DNA from 3 places in the Leisingera sp. ABM4_060 genome. Region 1 is predicted to be linked to each of the others. Evidence: riboswitches for the same ligand, from Rfam matches in the RefSeq annotation. Region 1 holds a riboswitch; each other region holds the start of a gene.
What was found. A riboswitch is a leader RNA that binds a small molecule or an ion and turns the genes downstream of it on or off. The one in region 1 is predicted to bind cobalamin.
Positions count from the first base shown of each region.

Region 2: linked by a shared signal. The riboswitch ahead of ACXAEH_RS19250 (hypothetical protein) and the one ahead of ACXAEH_RS17215 (DUF4198 domain-containing protein) in region 1 are both predicted to bind cobalamin.
Region 3: linked by a shared signal. The riboswitch ahead of ACXAEH_RS09525 (DUF1636 family protein) and the one ahead of ACXAEH_RS17215 (DUF4198 domain-containing protein) in region 1 are both predicted to bind cobalamin.

Region 1 covers NZ_JBSWTX010000001.1:3,561,264-3,563,499, reverse strand. Annotated here, with positions in the region: gene cbiM (cobalt transporter CbiM) at 1-338, opposite strand, end outside; gene ACXAEH_RS17215 (DUF4198 domain-containing protein) at 349-1,134, opposite strand; cobalamin riboswitch at 1,278-1,492, opposite strand; gene ACXAEH_RS17210 (HlyD family type I secretion periplasmic adaptor subunit) at 1,861-2,236, opposite strand, start outside.
Region 2 covers NZ_JBSWTX010000001.1:3,979,275-3,981,510, reverse strand. Annotated here, with positions in the region: gene ACXAEH_RS19260 (alpha/beta hydrolase family protein) at 1-224, opposite strand, end outside; gene ACXAEH_RS19255 (TetR/AcrR family transcriptional regulator) at 296-916, shown strand; cobalamin riboswitch at 935-1,153, shown strand; gene ACXAEH_RS19250 (hypothetical protein) at 1,263-1,667, shown strand; gene ACXAEH_RS19245 (hypothetical protein) at 1,811-2,203, shown strand; gene ACXAEH_RS19240 (protein-tyrosine phosphatase family protein) at 2,230-2,236, opposite strand, start outside.
Region 3 covers NZ_JBSWTX010000001.1:1,915,593-1,917,828, forward strand. Annotated here, with positions in the region: gene cobO (cob(I)yrinic acid a,c-diamide adenosyltransferase) at 135-770, opposite strand; cobalamin riboswitch at 821-1,028, shown strand; gene ACXAEH_RS09525 (DUF1636 family protein) at 1,127-1,537, shown strand; gene cobW (cobalamin biosynthesis protein CobW) at 1,540-2,236, shown strand, end outside.

The DNA.
Region 1 (2,236 bases):
AGAACCGCAGGCAAGGCAATGTTCACTGCGTTCACGCCCAGGACGGTCAGCCCGCCAAAACCAAAGAACACCGCTTGCAGCAACAACCCGACAAACAGCGCCGGGAAGGCGGCCCACCCCAGCACCAGCCCGGCCAGCCCGTTCAGGATCAGGTGAACCGAACTGGGCCCGATCGGGACATGGATCAGCGAGGCCACAAAGAAACTGGCGGATAGCACCCCCGCCGCCGGAATACGCTCCAGCGGCAGGCTGCGCAGACCCATGGCAATACCGCCGACGGCGGCAACCGCGCCGCCGATCACAACCGGGTTAGACAGTGCGCCGTCTACGATATGCATCGGTCTGCTTTCACTTCAGCTCTTCAGCGTGGATCCACAGCACCGCATCCTGGCTGAGTTCCTTGCCGTCGTGCTCGGTCGCCGGACCGGAACCCAGAGCTGCAAAGCCCCAGTAGCCGGCTTTCGGAATGCCAAAGGAGAACACGCCGTTCTGGTCGGCGATGGCCACAATCGCACCGCCCGGCATCTCACCCACGGTCGGGCTGGTGGTGGAGAACTTCTCGAGATCCGGCTCGGCGGCCATGAATTCGATTTCAATCTCGGCACCCGGAACCGGCTTGCCGTCGGCCAGAACCTGGCCCGAGAAGGTGGAGCCCACGATGACGTTGTAGGGCTTGTTCAGCGGCAGGATTTCGGTGGCCAGGCCAACCGGCTGATCCCAGTCGGTGGGCAGTGTGTTGCGGTTCAGCACAACCTTGGCGATCTGCTGGATGTAGATGTCCTCGCTTTCCTCGTAATAAGGCGCAGGCACAGTCACCACCACATAATCGCCCGAGCGTTTCACCGGCACCGAGGCCTTGTAAGCTGAGGCTTCGTTCTCGACGCCCTTGAAGGTGGCGGGCTCCAGGCGGTCCGCCAGGTCGGTCTTTTCGCCCTTGTGGATCATGAAGAATTCTTCGGGCTTGCCCATGTCCATCGCATGGCCGTTCGCCATCGGGTGCCAGAACACCAGCCCCATCGGCACGTCGCCGGGCTTCTCGATCAGCGCGTTTTCGGTGTAGTTCAGCTGGAAATGCGCCGATGCGGTAACCGGCAGGGAAACGGCCAGGGCTGCGGCCAGGTAGTTCAGTTTCATTTCGTCCTCATTCGACGACGCAGGCACACCTGCAATCAGGAATGAACAACGGGGAGTAGCGGCACGGAATTGTCGAAACAACGCCCGGGCCAGACGCGCACCCCGGCGTCCGGTGGATAAGAGTTGAGCCCCCGCAAGCGGAGCCTCGGTCCTCGTGTCCGGCAGGTCTCCTGACTCGCGGGTCCTGGTTCGGCTGGCCTTCCCGGGAGACTTCCCAGTGGCATGTTCAGCGTCACTCACCGCTCACAGTTGCGGGGGCAGTCACGGATTTGGTCCCTTTTGGGTACGCCTCACCGTGTTCCCTATTTCTTCCGCTGCGCATTGAAACACTCGCGGAACCGGTCACTTTGGCTGAATGGCAAAACGGAATATGCGAGTCAAGCGTCTCGTCCATTGCCCGCTTGCCGTTGAACGCTTGAGGACTTGATCCCGGCTCCCGGCTAGGGGGACGGGTTTGCACAAAAGAAGCCGCGCGTCACGGAACTGAAAAGGCCTGCACCGAACTGTTGCGCCACAAGCTGCGCGGGAGGCCCGGAAATTACGGCGAAGCCTTCTGGTTAAGCCTGACGGGAGGAGCCGGCAGGCCATCCCGCCACAGTTCCGTTCTTGCCCGCGCTTCTAAAACGCTTCCAACTCTTAAACGGTCTTACTGCGGGAAGCGCCCTTTGAGGTGGTAGCAGGCTGGATTGCCGCGGTATCCTCCCTGTTCTCCTCCAGGCCGTATGATCAGCGCTCCCGGAAGGCGCGCCCGATCGGTTCGGTAATGGGAGAAACCACGTAGTCAAGAACGGTTCGCTCGCCAGTCCGGATCGCCGCGTTGACTTCCATGCCGGCAGTCAGCCGGCGGCTCAAGGAAACTTCTGAGGTATTTTCATCCGCAAAAGAAATCCGGACCTCGAAGTACGCCTCTTTGCGGTCATTGAGGCGCGAGTTTGGTGAGATTTCGAACACCTCGCCTGCCTGGACCCCGTACTGCCTGGAATCAAAGGTCGTCGACTTTAATTCAACCGGGTCGCCCACTGCCACGTGGCCGATGTCCTCCGGCCGGATTTCGACCTCGGCGATCAGGCGGTCCTGAGTAGGCAGAATCTCGGCAATCGGC
Region 2 (2,236 bases), 420 kb from region 1:
CGGTAGTCGTAGGTCAGGCAGGCGATCTGCCGCTCTGCCGCCAGCCAGCGTGCGAAATGCCGGTAAAAGCGCTGCGGCACCCCGGTTGCCCCGTTCAGCACCACAGCAGTCCGCGGCTGCCCGGCCGGCTGGTAAAGCCGCCCTGCCAGCACGGTGTCCCCGGAGGGAAACCGCAGCTCCTGCTCCCGCACTGCCGCTGTCTGATCTGCATTGCTGTCCAGCATTGCCGCCTCCTAGACCAATCGGTCCAGCAACATCACTGGACCAACCGGTCTATTGCTGTCAAGCTACCGCCATGGATGACGTGACGACAGCCGGACCCGCTCCGGCCCAGCCCCTGCCAACCCGCGAGCGGCTGATTCTGGCCGCCGCCAGCCTGTTCCGCAACAAAGGCTACAGCGGCACCGGGCTGGCCGAGCTTCTGACCGAAGCCGGGGCGCCCAAGGGTTCGCTCTACCACCATTTCCCTAACGGCAAATCCGACCTGGCGCTGGCGGCTGCCAATTGGGCGTCAGAGCAGATGCTGCAGCTGATCGATGCCTCTTTCACTCCTGCCCCCAGTTTTCAGGAAGGCGCCAAGACGGTCTGCTACAAGCTGGCCAAGCTGTTTGACATGCAGGGAAAATGGAGCGGCTGCCCGGTCTCGGCGACGCTGTTCGAAGGGCCGGAGAACGAGGCCTTCCACCAGCACGCCGCCCTGCTGTTCGAGGGCTGGATCAGCGCCACCGCGGCGCATGCGCGGCGCCTGGGCCTGGTGGAGGAAGAGGCCCGCGCGGCGGCGGAGACCTTCTATATCCTGCTGCAGGGCGGCTGGCAGCTGGCCCGGGTGCGGCGCGATTCGGATGTGATCCGCGGGCTGCACCTGCAGCTTCACCTGCCCCAGCCAAACCCAATGCAGGTGCAGAAAAACGATTGACAACTCAGGGATCCAGCCGCTACCGCTTGTGGCGATGGTTCCCGAGCCACAAAATCTTGTGTCCGGGATGAATAGGGAACACGGTGCGGCCTGCGCAAGCGGGTCAATTCCGAGACTGCCCCCGCAACTGTAAGCGGCGAGCGACCCCGATAGAGCCACTGGCCTTGATAAGGCCGGGAAGGATCGGGAAAGCGACGACCCGCAAGTCAGGAGACCTGCCATCGGATGTGAAACTCGAACCCGGGCGGGGTGTCCGGACAGGGTCTGATGGCACTGCGGGGCTCCCGCTATTTCATCCGGTCTCTTGTCCTGCAGGCTCCCCGCACCACGCGCGGAGGGCGCAATTATGATGTGGACCGACCAGACGCATTTCTATGCGGCAACGGATTGCAAATACCTGGGGCGGCCCTGCCCCGCGGCGGAGCGGATGATCGCCAAGCTGGCCGAGGCGATGACCAAGGCCAAGCCGCTGACCCAGGAAGATTTCGAAATCACCGGCACCACCGCGCTGGACGGCTGCCCGCGCAACTGCCCGGCGCAGTTCGTAGCCAGCCATGACCGGATCCGGCTTTACTGCGGCGTCGGCGAGGACGCGCCGCGTGAGGGGCTGGACCGGTTTGCCGATGCGATCCTCAGCCGCGATGGCACCGGCTTTGCTGCCTCGAAACTGGACGCCCGCCCCTGCGCGCTGATGGAGGCGCTGCCGAAAACGGCGGAGGCGCGGCGGGCGGAGCAGATGCTGGCGCTGTAACGCGCGACCCAGGCGCCGGCACCGGTTTCTGCGGGCGCCTTCTCATCCGGCTGACGGCATTGTGTTCTGCGCCGGGCTGGCCCGTCCGCAGGATCAGCTCTAGGCAATTCCCGCTATTCAGACTTTGAACACGGGGATTGCCGATGATTAGGACCTTTCTGCCCGCTGCTGCTGCCGTTCTTGCCTGCGCGGCGGCAGTTTCCGCCGCCGAACAGCCGCTGACCAGCAATGAGATCAAAGAACTGCTGACCGGGAAGACCATCGAAGGGCTGCATTTCGAGAGCCGTACCCGCCAGTATTTCTCGCAATCCGGGCTGACGCTCTGGATCAAGCAGGGCGACGCTGCCCCTTCGGAAGCACGCTACAAGATCGAAGACGGCCAGTATTGCTCCAGCTGGTCCGGGTTGTGGAACACACCGGAATGGGGCTGCTATGCCATCCTCAAGGATGCGGCGCAGGGGCTTTATTATTTCCACGGCGAGAATTTCCGGGCGCCTTTTATTGCCGGAGACGGGTTTGACCTGAGCTTCGACTAGAGGTCCCGTTCATGCCGCGGCGCGGGTCACAGG
Region 3 (2,236 bases), 1.6 Mb from region 1:
AGAGGTTCCCTGAAAAGCATTGGGCCGGGCGGGGGCGCTGCCGCAGGCAGCGCCCCCGCCCCCGGCGATTTGCAAAGCAAAGCGCAAAACCTCAGGCCCGATCGGATTTGCCGCCTTTTGCCGCCTGTAAGAGATTAAAACTCCACACCCTTTTGCGCCTTCACCCCGGCGCGGAACGGGTGCTTGATCTGCCCCATCTCGGTCACCAGATCGGCGATCTCGATCAGCTCCTCCTTGGCGTTGCGCCCCGTCAGCACCACATGGGTCATCGGCGGTTTCTGCTCCACCAGGAACTCCAGCACCTCTTCCAGGTCCAGATACTCATAGCGCAGCGCAATGTTGATCTCATCCAGCAGCACCATGGTGTTACGCTCGTCCAGGATCATCTCCTTGGCCTTCTCCCAGCCCTTCTGCGCAGCAGCGATGTCCCGCGCCTTGTCCTGGGTCTCCCAGGTAAAGCCTTCGCCCATCGCGTAGAACTGGCAGAGATCGCTGAAGTTCTCCTCGATCAGGGTACGCTCGCCGGTCTGCCAGGCGCCCTTGATGAACTGCACCACGGCAGAGGGCATCCCATGCGCAATGCAGCGCATGATCATGCCGAAACCAGAAGACGATTTCCCCTTGCCCGGTCCGGTATGGACGATGATCAGGCCCTTCTCGCCCTCCTTGGTCTTCATCATCCGGTCGCGCGCGGCCTTCTTCTTGGCCATCTTCGAGGCGTGGCGGGCGGCTTCTTCCTCTGAAATGACGGTTTCAGACTTTTCGCTCATGGTGTGCTCCAGCTGTTTGACCCCATGTCTTGACAAAGAAGCCTGCCATAGCGCAAGGGGGTTCCGCTGGTTCCTGTGAAAACAGGCGAAGAGGGAATGTGAAGGCCGCAAGGCTCAAGCACAGCCGCCCCCGCGACCGTGACCGGATGAGGCCGCCATGCCACTGGGAGATCACCCCCGGGAAGGCAGGATGGCCGGCAAGGCCCCCGTGCCTTGGCATCCGCAAGCCGGGAGACCTGCCAGCAAGAGGAGAGATCAACGGGCAGACGGGGTGTTCTGCGACCGGGTGAGGGGCTGGCACGAGACAGTTCCTTTTCGGCCATCCCGCATGCCCTGCCGCGACAGGAGGCGCGCCGATGGCTGACGATATGGCGGATCAAGCTGCCAGCAAACCGGGACCGGTCACCCTGACCGTGTGCCTCACTTGCCGCAACGAAGGCGCCGACCCCGAGGCGACCCGCCCCGGCACCTTGCTGCATGACGCCCTGAAAGAGGCCGGCATGCCCGAGGGCGTTACCTTGCGCGGTGTCAAATGCCTGTCAGCCTGCTCGCGCAGCTGCACCGTGCTGCTGACCGGCGGCGAGGAACGCTGGAGCTATGTCTACGGCGACATGGACCCGGAGGAGCATATCCCAGAGATCCTGGCAGGCACTGCCGCCTATGCCGCCACCGCCGACGGCCTGGTGCCCTGGCGCGAGCGCCCCACCGCATTCCGCAAACAATCCGTTGCCCGCATCCCGCCGGCCGCCTTCCCTTCCGAGGAGTAATCATGAGCGATCTCAACAAGATCCCCGTCACCGTCATCACCGGCTTCCTGGGTGCAGGCAAGACCACCCTGATCCGCCACCTGATGCAGAACCCGCAAGGCAAGCGCCTGGCGGTTGTGGTGAACGAGTTCGGCACCGCCGGCGTCGACGGCGACATCCTGAAGTCCTGCGCCGATGACAATTGCCCGGCGGAAAACATCATGGAGCTGGCAAACGGCTGCATCTGCTGCACCGTCGCCGATGATTTCATCCCCACCATCGAACAGCTGATGGACCTGCCGGAGAAGCCCGATCACATCGTGATCGAAACCTCCGGCCTGGCCCTGCCCAAGCCGCTGCTGAAGGCCTTTGACTGGCCCGCGATCCGCTCCCGCATTACTGTCGACGGCGTGATCGCCCTGGCCGATGCCGAGGCCGTCGCCAAGGGCCAATTTGCCCCCGACCTGGATGCAGTTGCCGCCCAGCGCGAGGCGGATGACAGCATCGACCACGAAACCCCGCTCTCCGAGGTGTTCGAAGACCAGATCTCCTGCGCTGACATCGTGCTGCTGTCCAAGGCCGATCTGGCCGGCGACGCAGGCGTCGAGAAGGCCCGCGCGGTGATCGAGGCGGAAGCGCCGCGCAAGCTGCCGATCCTGCCGATGAGCGAAGGCGTCATCGACCCGCGCATCATCCTGGGCCTGGAAGCGGCTGCGGAAG